DNA from 4 places in the Paenibacillus sp. FSL H3-0329 genome. Region 2 is predicted to be linked to each of the others. Evidence: predicted binding sites of a transcription regulator. Region 2 holds the regulator's gene; each other region holds the start of a gene.
What was found. The regulator Rex, encoded in region 2, represses fermentation and respiration genes when NADH is low (regulators of the CRP and FNR family bind a similar motif). The targets are predictions, from matches to a motif close to TTGTGAAATATTTCACAA.

Region 1 (3,217 bases), 1.9 Mb from region 2:
GAATCAAGTCTGTAAAAGCGCTCATAAGTATTCCTCCGTTGTGTATGTATTCAGTTGTAAAATATAAACACCTGATATTTGTAAATGTACTAACTAAATGTTACTAACTCAAAATAACACAGCCTATAAAATTCGTCAATGATAAAATTTATTGAAGTTAATCTTGAATACCCTGTTGTCAAAAAATAGGACATAAATTAGGATATTAGGATATGTAAAAACACGGTGAATGAAAGGGTGGATAAATTGATTAATAGTAGAGAACGATTGATGATAGATTTACAAAGAATCGAAGAGAATGACTACGAGCTTAGAAGTGGACAGGACATAAAGGATTATGTGAAGTTGATGCTTGAGCATTTAGGAGATCCCGAGCCTGTGCTGCGTGATGAATTGATTTATTCCACATTCTACAAATGGATTAATGAGAAACATTGGTTTAATGATGCGGAGCTTCGTGAACTGCTGTGGATACTCCTTGACGAGCAGCATCTGTTTTATCACATTGGGAACAAAGAAGATCAGACGGTGTATACAAGAACATTTTCTGTATTGGTTGTTGCTCTTATTCTCCAGCGGAATAGGGAAAAGGCTATATTGGATAGCTCTGAATTTACAAAGGTGAAGCAGGGTTTAATTCGTTATTATAAGGAAGAACGGGATTTAAGAGGTTATATGGAAAAAGAAGGCTGGGCACACGCAGCAGCACATGGCGCAGACGCCTTGGATGAGCTGGTTTTATGCTCGGAGAGTGATGCCGAGGTGCGGGAAGAGGTTCTGACAGTTGTTCAAAAGATGCTTTATAACGATCAATACATATTCAGGGAGGAAGAAGATGAACGGATTGCTACTATTATAGTTACAATCATCGATCATCATTTACTTCCACAGCAGTCTATAACCGATTGGATTCTCAACTTGGCGCAATGTGGCAGTTGGCCTAGAAGCCACAGCCAGTACGTTACTCGAATAAATACAAAGAACTTCCTGCGTTCTCTTTATTTCAGGTTACTTCTAACAGAGAAGAATATGGACATTGTGGATGTTTTATTGAAAACTGAGAAGAATTTGAATGAATTTGTACATTAATTCACTCAAACGGTTTTAATTAACACTGGTAATTTAAATAATTTATTATAATGTAATAAAAATCACAAAATTTTATGGAAATTCAAAAACTTTGTGACATTTATAACTTGATAAGTGCTATAATAGAAATATGGCGTTAAAAGTTCTTATGTTTTTCATTACTATTAAGCAGCAAAGCTTATTGCAGAGGAGATTTGGATATGTCAGAATCAATCACTCAAACACAACCTGAACAAGAATCACCAAAAGTAGCTGTTAGCAAGGAACAAATGGATGTTCTAGAGCAGCTCTTGAAACCAGAAGTTCAGGAATCATTAACAGTCTTGGTGGAACAGCTGCCAAAATTAACTGAGCTTGTTGGCGTGCTTACAAAGTCCTATGACTTTGTGCAAACTGTCGCAGCGGATGATGTCTTGAAAAGTGATACGGTAAGTGCAATTAAAGAACTTGCTGAACCTGTAGTGCATTCCGCGAAGAATATGGCAGCTACAGTGATCGAAGCAAAAGATCGTGCGAATGAAAGTAACGAAGTTATTGGTCTTTTTGGTCTTATGAAGTTGTTGAAAGATCCACAAGCACAAAAGCTTTTCCGTTTCGTAAATGCATACCTTCAAGTTGCTGGAGAACGCAGTAAGCAGAAATAATCATTTTCATATCTTATTCGTAAGGGACGGAGGAAACATCATGTCTAAACATATTGTCATTCTAGGAGCAGGTTATGGTGGTCTACTAAGCGCCTTAACCGTACGCAAGTATCTCAAAAAAGATGAAGCTAAAATTACTGTAGTTAATCAGTATCCTACCCACCAAATCATCACAGAATTGCATCGTCTTGCAGCAGGTAGTGTTGCAGAGGGTGCTGTTGCTATGCCTCTAACTAAGCTTTTCGCAGGTAAAGATATTGACCTGAAAATCGCGAAGGTTAATTCATTTTCTGTGGAGAACAAACAAATTGTTCTTTCTGATGGTGTGACACTTACTTATGATGCGCTTGTTGTAGGTCTTGGCAGCACTACAGCTTATTTTGGCATTCCAGGGCTTGAACAATACAGTATGGTATTGAAATCAGCTGCAGATGCTAACAAAATTCATCAACATATTGAGGATCGTATTCGTGAATATGCGAAATCGAAAAATGAAGCAGATGCAAACATCCTGATCGGTGGCGGCGGCTTAACAGGTGTTGAGCTTGTTGGTGAAATCGCGGATGTATTGCCTACACTTACTAAAAAATATGGCGTTGATCCTAAAGAAATTAAGCTTATGCTCGTTGAAGCAGGTCCTAAAATCCTTCCAGTATTGCCAGATGCATTGATCGAACGTGCTGTAGCAAGCTTGGAAAAACGTGGTGTTCAATTCTTGACAGGTCTTCCTGTTACGAATGTAGAAGGCAATGCGATTGACTTGAAAGACGGTCAAAAAATTATTGCTAACACGTTTGTATGGACTGGTGGCGTACAAGGAAATCCACTCATCGGCGAATCCGGTCTTGAAGTTAACCGCGGTCGTGCAACGGTGAATGAGTTCTTGCAATCCACTTCTCACAAAGATGTATTCGTTGCTGGTGACAGCGCGGTGGTCTTTGCAGAAGATGGACGTCCATACCCTCCAACTGCTCAAATCGCTTGGCAAATGGGTGAATTGATCGGATACAATCTGTATGCCTTCTTGAAAAATAAATCGTTTGAAAGCTTTAGCCCAATCAACTCTGGTACGCTTGCTAGCTTAGGCCGTAAAGACGGTGTAGCCATCGTTGGTGCAAGTTCTACTCCGTTAAAAGGCTTGCCTGCAACTCTGATGAAGGAAGCAAGTAATATTCGTTACTTGTCCCACATTAAAGGATTGTTCAGCCTAGCTTACTAATATAGTTTAACCCTAAACCCTGCTCGAATCTGAGCGGGGTTTTTGTTATTGTTTTTTTAGTGAAATGTTTGCATTATTGATGTTTCGTAGTAGGCTGTATTCATTGTATTTGATATAATAGATTGGGTTATATTAACAGAGGTAGTTAGAGGAGGATTTCATTTATGATATTCCAACAAAACGATGTCATTCTGTTTCAAGGTGACAGCATAACAGACTGGGGACGTAATCATGAAGACGCTTCATCGCTTGGAGTGGGTTATGC
Region 2 (3,217 bases):
TCCCAGCCTTTAAAATGTACAAAAGGCCGCAACTTTTGCTAAAAGCAAAAAGTCGCAGCCTATTATTTATTCGTTATTATCCAGACTTAACGCTTCAATAAACCTTCGAAGGCTTCTTGCGCTTTACGCCGGATAGCTTCCTCATCCAGGGTTAAGCATTGCCCATGCTTGATGACCTGTTTACCATTCACCCACACATGCTCAACATCCTTAGCGCTAGCAGAGTAAACTGCATGAGACAACAGATCTGTGTGTGGCAGCAAATGCGGCTGATCTATATCAATTGCAATGAAATCAGCTTTCATCCCAACAGCAAGTCTACCTACATTATTTAAAAAGATGGACTGGGCGCCATATTCTGTAGCCATACGTAGAGCTTCTGGAGCTGGAACAGCCGTTGGATCACCGCTGACACCCTTATGAATGAGAGCTGCAAGCCGCATCTCTTCAAACATATCCAAGTTATTGTTGCTGGCCGCGCCATCCGTGCCAAGAGACACCTTCACACCAGCTTTTAGAAGATCAGTAACCCGAGCCACTCCGCTAGCCAGCTTCAAATTACTGCCCGGATTATGAGAGACACCCACATTATGGCGAGCCAAGATCTCAATCTCTTCATCATTTAAATGAACACCATGTGCAACTATCGAGGGACGTGTGAACATTCCAAGCTTCTCTAAGTGAGCTACAGGACGCAACCCGTAATCCGCCACATTTTGTTCCACTTCACGTTTCGTTTCGGACATATGCGTATGCATCGGTAAATCCAGATCATGCGCTGCCTGCACGAACTTAACCAGGAAGTCCGGAGGGCAAGTATAAGGGGCGTGCGGCGAGATCATAGTAGTAATTCTACCGTCCGCCTTTCCATGCCAGTTACGGGCAAAAGAAATCGCTTCCGCAAGCTTGTGATTCTGTACATCCTCTGGACATAACCCGATCACACCACGCATCAATACGGAACGGATACCTGATAACTCAGCTACCTCAGCTACTCGGTCCATATGATCATACATATCGAGGAAGGTCGTAGTTCCACCCTTCAGCATTTCCAATACAGATAAGGAGGTTCCCCAGTATACATCATCACCGGTGAACTTTTCCTCCATCGGCCACATTTTCTCCTGAAGCCACACTTGTAGCGCTAAATCATCTCCATATCCACGCAGCAAAGACATCGCCGCATGACCATGTGTGTTTACAAGTCCAGGCATGAACAGCAGACGACTGCCATCAACCACTTGCACTCCAGCTTCCATCTGAGGCTCTTCTTTTCCTATGTAAGTGATTAAATCATCTTCAATAGTCATATATCCACTCAGAACCGGCTCATCCGTTCCCGGAGTCAGAAAATACCCGCCCTTAATTATCGTTTTATTGCTGTTCATGTTCGCTTTCTTCCTTTCCATCCCGCAAGTAATAAGCAAGACTTTGCAGATCAGTTGTAAAATCAGCTGCATGCACCCGGATATTCGGTGGTGTCTTCAGAATCACAGGGGCAAAGTTCAAAATCGCTTCAATCCCAGAAGAAATGAGAATATCTGCTACATTTTGAGCTTCTGAATCAGGTACGGTAATAATGGCAATGCGAATACCTTGCTCACGAATCGTGCTGCCTAGTTCATCCATTGGTTGCACAGTAAGGGAGTTGATCTTACGTCCAACCTTAGGAGCGTACGAATCAAATATAGCCGTGATTTTCATAGTATCTTTGAGATATGCATTGTAATTAGACAAGGCATGTCCGAGATTACCTGCCCCTACTAAAGCTACATTAAGCTGTTGATCCAGCTTCAGAATATGACGGATTTTCTCAATAAGATACGTTACATCATAGCCGATACCTTTTCTGCCGAAGTCACCAAAATACGCTAAATCCTTACGAATCTGTGCGGGATTAAGATCAAGCTTTTGTCCAAGTTCCTGAGAGGAAACTGTTAATATTTCGCGATTCTGGAGATCATTCAAAAAACGCAAATACACAGGTAGTCTGCGAACAACGGCTTCTGATATTTTATCCGATTTCATATTTTTCCTCCTAAAAATAGTAATGTTCTTGTGAAAATCCATATTCAAACGTATACCTCTCCTTATTAAGGGCGGTACTGTAACTTACCGCCCTTAAGGATAAGGAGGAGCTAAACTGAAGACGAGCATTTTAAGAAGCGCCGCCATCCTCTAGCCATTCCGCTATGCGGGGGACCATTTGATCAGTCAGCATATGCTCCATTTTGGGACCAGGCAATGAATAAAGGAAATACTTCCCGTAATGAGATTCAATAACCCTTGTATCATAAACAATAACTATTCCGCGATCCTGCGCCGTGCGAACCAGTCTTCCGAATCCCTGCTTAAAACGAATAACCGCTTGAGGAACAGATAATTTCATGAACGGATTCTTCTTCTGGGCCTGCAATAACTCCGACTTCGCTTCCGCCAACGGGTGATTCGGTGGTTGAAACGGAAGTCTCACGATGGCCAGGCAAGTCAGTGCTTCACCTGGAATATCTACACCTTCCCAGAAGCTGCTCGTCCCCAGCAGAACGGATGCTGCACTGTCCTGAAAGCGGCGGATCAGCTTGCTCCGGCTGCCACCTTCCACGCCTTGACCAAGCACCGTAATCTCTTGTGAGGCCAAAGCCTCTTTAAGCGGATCATATACCTGACGCAGCATTTTATAAGAAGTAAACAGAACCAGCATCCGCCCACGTGTTGTTTTGGCAGCTTCTGCTAACGACTGTACGAGTGTATCGACAAATCGAGCATCGCCCACACTGCCCTTCACACTAGGAAAATCACGCGGTATAACTAGCAGCGCCTGCTCGCGATACTTAAAGGGAGATGGAAGGAGTGAGGTCATTAGACGTCCCTCTTCCGCAGCTTCGTTAAGTCCGAGATTATCAATCATAAACTGAAAAGATTTATCTACAGACAGCGTCGCCGAGGTAAGCACGATGCTTTTTTTCTTATCGAAGAACAACTCTTTAAGCTGGCTGCTAACATCCACAGGGACGGCATACATCTGCAGTGATTTGCTGCGGTAATTTCCATTTGCCTCCAGCCAATATACTACATTATCGTCATTCAGCCCCATAAAGAATCTTACTTGCTCACGTATGGAAGCCAAATCCTTAAATAAACCGCTAATATCAGTAACAAGACTGTCTGCTGAGGATTGGCTTTCCTGGTCACGCATCTCATTAAGCATTTTATCACC
Region 3 (3,217 bases), 980 kb from region 2:
TTCATGTCTCTTCAGCTTTTCCCTATTCCGGGGAAACTGACGAAAAAGGTGTGACAGGGGAGCTGGTGTATACGAAGCGTGGTGAATATGGCCAGGCCAGTGGAAAAATTGCTGTCATTGAAATTGAGAATTTTAGAAATTTTCCAAGTGGGATCGTTATGAATATGCGGGCTTCATCTCCAATGGACAACCAAATTGCCCCAAATGAAGGCGATCTGGTCCTCACTACAGCTTTAAAAGAAGCTAAATTGGAGCAAGCGACGGAAATGGGCGTAAAAGCTGTTGTTTTAGTCTGGAAAGGGGTATCTGACGATAAGGTTGAAGAGCAATATGTGCCTTTTACCACCGATTATGCAGGAATCCCTGCAATCTGGGTTAATGAAACGGAAGGGAAAAAGGTGATCAGCGCAGCTCAAGAGCATAAAGAAGGTACGGTTATTTTAGAAGCGGAAATACAAAAAGATGCCCCAACAGAATCCTTTTATGTGAAGATTGACGGTAAGAATAAAGACGAAGCGATTATCGTAAATACCCATACGGATGGGATAAATGTAGTGGAGGAGAATGGCGCTGTGGGTATGCTGTCTATGATTCGTTACTTACAGCAGGAGCAGCCGGAACGTACGATGATTTTCGCTTTTGTGACAGGGCATTTTAGATTACCGGAGTTCAAAGGGTCCTCTCAGGCAACTTCCACCTGGATGGAGGGGCATCGAGAGCTCTGGGATGGCAAGAATGGCCATTTAAAAGCTGTAGCTGGAATTACGGTTGAGCATTTAGGCAGCATGGAGTGGAAGGACGATGATACGGGTCACTATGGTCCAACTGGACAAATAAGTACAGAATATACGTATGCAGGCAATGAAATGATGGCAGCCATTTGGCTGAAGGCTATTGAAAAGACAGATAGCACACGTACTGTATTATTGCGTGGACATAACAAGTTTGAGTTTGGAGAGAGTCAGCCCTTATTTGAAGCAGGGATACCGGTGATTGGATTCATTCCAATGCCCGACTATCTGCTCGTGGATAGTGACAACAGAGAGATGGACAAATTTGATGCAAAGCTAATGAATACGCAAATTGTATCGTTGCTGAAAGCGGTCAAGCTAGTGGACGGAACGGAGACGACTAAACTCGGGAAGTCAGATGGGTATTCTTTTTTCTACGGTCGTACTAAATGATGGTGGCAGTTCAAGATTTGTCATGACGAAGATGAAATTAGCTTGAATTCAAAAACACTGATGATTTAAGTCAGTGTTTTTTTGTTGCAAAAAGGGGGTATATTACGGCTTAAAATGAGAAAATTTCGTTTTTTTGTTAGCATCGAAGTAGGAGGAAACTTGTGACATCACATATACGCTAATCAATCAATAGCTCCTTCGGGTGCTTTTTGTGTTATTCACTGAGTTGTTAGAAAGATTTGTCCCTTTCTTGAACGTTTAGGGATTAAGAGATGTCGATGATTGAAATACTTAAAATTTAAGATAAGATAACTTTAATTATTAGGCCACGTTATTAATTTGACTGCTCAGTAACAGGTAAATCAGGTTCGCCAACTCTTGCTTTGTGAAATATTTCTCTTTTTACATAGCAAAGAACGAGGAATGTCATACTAAAACGAACAGGAAACGATGTCGCTGAGCCTTGCTAAACCTGATATTGAATGCAGCCTACAGTTAGCGGGCCTAATCATAAGTATCAACTTAAGACGAAAAATGAACAGAGTTTTGAAGGGAGCAGTAAAGAATGGCAATTGATACGGTGCTATGGAGCAGGCTAGTGACAGGCTTGACTCTCGGGTTCCACGTTATTTTTGCGACGATTGGCGTCGGTATACCGCTAATGATCGCTATAGCAGAGTTCATCGGGATCCGGAAGAAAGACCCCCATTATACACTTATGGCAAAGAGGTGGTCTCGAGGATTTGTCATTTCTGTGGCGGTTGGTGTTGTGACCGGTACAGCGATTTCACTACAGCTGGCCCTGGTATGGCCGAATTTTATGAAACTGGCTGGGAATGTCATTGCACTTCCGTTATTCATGGAGGTGTTCGCGTTCTTTTTCGAGGCTATCTTCCTGGGCATTTATTTGTATACGTGGGATCGGTTCAAAAATCCATATACCCATTGGCTGCTGACGATACCGATTGTCGCCGGGGCAGGCATGTCTGCCGTTTTTATTACGACGGTGAACGGATTCATGAACCAGCCTGAAGGCTTTGTCATGGAAGCAGGCCAATTCACAGCGATTAACCCGGTGCAAGCGATGCTGAATACGGCGACGTTCTCCAAAGTGTTCCATGTATTAAGCTCGGCCTATTTAACAGGAGCTGCCTTGTTAGCCGGGATTGCAGCCTTCGCGATGCTGAGAAAAGGTGTGTCCGCATACCACAAAAAATCTTTAAATCTCATGATGGCGGTCGTTTTACTATTCGGTTTGCTGAACACGTTAGCCGGTGATGTGTCCGCCAAGTTTTTGGCCGAGCATCAGCCAGAGAAGCTTGCAGCGGCAGAGTGGCATTTTGAGACGAGTAGCAGGGTGGATTTGGTTCTATTGGGATGGCTGAATGCAGAGCATGAAGTTCTAGGGGCTCTTCATCTTCCGAAGCTGCTCAGCTTCCTGGCCTTTGGAGACTTTAATGCAGAGGTGACGGGGCTCGAGGAATTCCCCAAGGAAGAATGGCCACCACTTCTCGTTCATTATCTGTTTGATTTAATGGTCGGAATCGGATTTACTCTGCTCGCGATTTCGTTCCTATATTTTCTGTTTGTGTTCTGGAAAAAGCGTAATGAGCTTAACAAGTGGATGCTTCGCATCATCGCACTGAGCGCCCCCCTCGCTTTTCTGGCTGTTGAGCTGGGCTGGTTTTATGCAGAGGTTGGCCGACAGCCGTGGATTATCCGTGGATATATGCGTGTTGAGGAGGCGGCCACGTCTTCACCGAATGTAAGAATTATATTCTTCGCCTTATTGCTCTTGTACATCGTTCTCGGCAGTATGTGTGTAATCGTGCTAAGACGCTTGTTCAACAATAATCCGGCAGAAGCTGAGATGGAGAAATGGATGAAGGATCATCCTAATCAATCTACGGAAAAGGGGGGCACTGAATGATGAGTTACGAATTGATTGGCATCTCGGTGCTCTGGCTGTTTTTGTACGGCTATTTAATTATAGCTTCCATTGATTTCGGAGCGGGCTTCTTCGCCTTTTATGC
Region 4 (3,217 bases), 3.1 Mb from region 2:
CTGCAATCCGGCCGAATGTGAAGATATCAGCGATGGCATTACCGCCAAGACGGTTTGCACCATGAATGACCCCTGTTACTTCACCTGCAGCGAACAACCCAGGGATGACTTCGCCTTTTTCATTCAATACGCGAGTCTTCTCGTCGATCACCAAGCCGCCCATTGTATGGTGAACGGAGGGTACAGCTTTTTCGATGTAGTAAGGGCCTTTTTCAAGAGATTTCAATCCACCGCGATGTTTGAAATCAAGGTCATTACCTGTTTTCGCATAATCATTTACTTTATTAATCGTTTCTTTCAAAGTGTTCACGTCGATTTTGAAGAAATCAGCTGCCTCCTCAATCGTATCGGCTTTAAAGAGCAAGCCTTGTTTAACGAGTTGATCGTATTCGTCTTGATGAACTTCTATCGTTTTACCGATATCCTCAATACCTTGGTTCCATAATTGATACGTATATCCGCCCGTTTGGGCAAGAATTGCTTTAGAAATAACGTCTCGACGTTCTAATTCCTCAACGAAGCGCTTGCCTTCTTGGTTAATCAGGATCGCACCATCGAAGCGGGAATCTGCAACCAGGGAAATAACACCTGTCTCAGGATTACAGATTGGATACGTTTGAATACTCTCCATGTTTGTCAGTTTGGCGCCAATCGTTTCTGCCATAACGATACCGTCACCTGTAGATCCTGGTGTATCGGTAGACATATATTTTTCATCCATTTTAGGGTTATACTTCTTACGCATCTCTACATTGGATCCAAAACCACCGGTAGCGATGATGACGCCTTTGTTCGCATGGAATGTGATCTTGTCGCCAGTACCCGAAGTCGCAGTTACACCTGTTATTTTGCCGCTTTCGTCCTTCAGCAAGGTTTCGGCTTTCATATTCGTTTTGATCGTGATTTGATCAGCGTCTGTTTTGGCTTTTAACTTAGTAATCAATTCAACACCTGTATGACCTACAGGAATCAACGCACGTTTTCTGGAATGGCCTCCAAATTGGAACAGATGATCAGGTAAGAACTCTACCTTGATATCATCGCGCAGCCATTCGGCAGATGCTAGAGCATTGTCGGCAAGAATACGAACCATCTTTGGATCCCCGAGGTTGTCTCCGCCTTTCATCGTATCATCATAGAACAAGTCAGCCGTGTCATCAGTGATGCCAAGAGCACGTTCAACCCAGTTGTCCGGCGCATTCATCTCACCACCGGAAATCAATGTGTTGCCGCCAACAGCTGGCATTTTCTCGAGCAGAACTACATTAGCTCCAGCGCTCTTCGCTTCGATAGCCGCACTAAAGCCAGCACCCCCGGCACCGATGACGACAACATCATAGGTTTGCTCGACTTCTTCTTTGTCTTTGCTTCCACTGACTGCAGCGCCAGCGACAAGGGTAAGTCCAGACTTCGTAATTGCATCTTGAATGGCTTCGAGATATCCTTTGCTTGTAACTGTAGATCCGCTAATGGCATCAACTTTTGCGCTGTTAGTTGCCATGACATCTTGCTTGAGCTGCGTATAAACAGGTTCTGCAAGTACTTCATTTTCCTTATGCTCTGTCACTTTAATGTCAGTGATCTTGTTATCTAATAAGGAGACTTGTACTTTAATATCGCCATGTTTACCTTGCCCAACTCCTTCAAAGACTTGAACTCCGTTTGCATCTGCAGCGGGTTCTGCATCTTTACCGCCGCAGGCAGCAAGCGTGAACATAAGACTGAGGACTAGTAGAATAGATAACAGCTTTTTCGTGTGAGTTCGCATAATATCTCCTTCATTCTGTTGTGAATTGGTTACATACACTAGGGAGAGGAAGATTTGCTAGGCAAATCCTTTATCTCTAGCCTAGACATGAATGTTATTTCATGTGAAAATATGCACAAGACCTATTATAGATTTAGTACAGCATTATGTATTTGCACAGATTAGTGTTTTTTTGTCTTTTTCGGGCATGTAAGAGACGGATATTGTGAAGGGCTATGATTACAATGAAATCAATTCACTTAAAAATCACGTTAATCGCAGGAGGCTGCTTCTTGCTGCTGTTCGTTGCATTGCTTGTAACAATATATTTGGAGATGAACCATACGGTTGTCCCTTTGAATAAGAACTTAACGCAGCAAGTGGTTACTGCACGCAGCGACCAGATTGATTATTGGTTTAATCAGCGCATTGGAGAGATAGACATGCTTGCTTCTCTAGCTTCGGACCATCAGTGGACACGAGATGAATTGCTGCAAGAGTTCGATAAGTTCGAGGCGAAGAAGCAAGTAGAGTACGAATCCATACGTGTGGTGGATATTCACGGAAATTCCTGGTCAGCAAGGGACAAGCCTTTTTCGATACTAAACCGACCCTACTATCGAAAACTGCTGAATTCAGATTCCAATTATGTGGTGAGCAATCCGATCGTATCCAAAGCGAATGCAGCCGAAATCGTCGTCATTCTTTATCGTGTTAATCCATCGGTGAATGATGAGGTAGCTTATATTGCCGCAGCCGTCTCCGTCAAGAAGATGAAGGAGATTGCTCAAGATGTAATGCTATATGACCAGTCAGGCCAGCTTATCGTCGATTGCAGAGAGCTGGGTGAAGGAGATGGAGCGGAGGAGGCAGCAGATAAGAAGAACATGAGTGTATTTGAGGCTCCAATTCAAAATGTAGAGGGCTGGAAGTTAGTACTCAAAGTACCGAATTCAAGTCTATCGTTAGCGGTGATCAAAACCCAGCGGACTGCATTGCTGGTAGGCGTTCTTATCGGTAGTGCGTTTATCGTCTTTCTGGTGCTGCTTGCTTCTTCCATTATTCGTCCAATTCAGTCGCTTCGCCAGGTAATGGAAAATGTGCAGAACGGCAACCAAACCATACGAGCAGATGTTACGCGCTCGGATGAGATCGGCGATCTTGGACGAAGCTTCAATGACATGCTTGTTCAATTATACGCTGTGGAGCAGGACCGAAAGGAGATGGAACTCAGACTGATTCATGAGCAGATCAAGCCGCACTTTTTATACAACACATTGGATACGATCCAGTGGATGGCAACGGAACATGGAGCAGACAATGTGGTGGAGATGGTGGAAGCGCTTAGCGCGTATTTCCGGTTAGGGCTTGGCACAGGCAGTCCCTACATTCTGCTTGATCAGGAGTTGTACCATGTCGAGAGTTATCTTCATATTCAAGGTGTGCGATATGAGGAGATTCTGGACTACG

Region 1: the regulator Rex is predicted to act here: its motif matches at 1,140-1,157, upstream of NSQ66_RS11535 (DUF1641 domain-containing protein).
Region 3: the regulator Rex is predicted to act here: its motif matches at 1,568-1,585, upstream of NSQ66_RS15730 (cytochrome ubiquinol oxidase subunit I).
Region 4: the regulator Rex is predicted to act here: its motif matches at 1,870-1,887, upstream of NSQ66_RS03390 (flavocytochrome c).

The regions. Positions count from the first base shown of each region.
Region 1 covers NZ_CP150150.1:2,679,255-2,682,471, forward strand. Annotated here, with positions in the region: gene NSQ66_RS11525 (nitroreductase family protein) at 1-25, opposite strand, end outside; gene NSQ66_RS11530 (DUF2785 domain-containing protein) at 271-1,089, shown strand; gene NSQ66_RS11535 (DUF1641 domain-containing protein) at 1,290-1,733, shown strand; gene NSQ66_RS11540 (NAD(P)/FAD-dependent oxidoreductase) at 1,774-2,952, shown strand; gene NSQ66_RS11545 (SGNH/GDSL hydrolase family protein) at 3,117-3,217, shown strand, end outside.
Region 2 covers NZ_CP150150.1:4,562,002-4,565,218, forward strand. Annotated here, with positions in the region: gene NSQ66_RS20155 (amidohydrolase) at 87-1,388, opposite strand; gene NSQ66_RS20160 (redox-sensing transcriptional repressor Rex) at 1,375-2,028, opposite strand; gene dinG (ATP-dependent DNA helicase DinG) at 2,159-3,217, opposite strand, start outside.
Region 3 covers NZ_CP150150.1:3,584,030-3,587,246, forward strand. Annotated here, with positions in the region: gene NSQ66_RS15725 (hypothetical protein) at 1-1,184, shown strand, start outside; gene NSQ66_RS15730 (cytochrome ubiquinol oxidase subunit I) at 1,750-3,114, shown strand; gene NSQ66_RS15735 (cytochrome d ubiquinol oxidase subunit II) at 3,111-3,217, shown strand, end outside.
Region 4 covers NZ_CP150150.1:768,767-771,983, forward strand. Annotated here, with positions in the region: gene NSQ66_RS03390 (flavocytochrome c) at 1-1,768, opposite strand, end outside; gene NSQ66_RS03395 (histidine kinase) at 1,993-3,217, shown strand, end outside.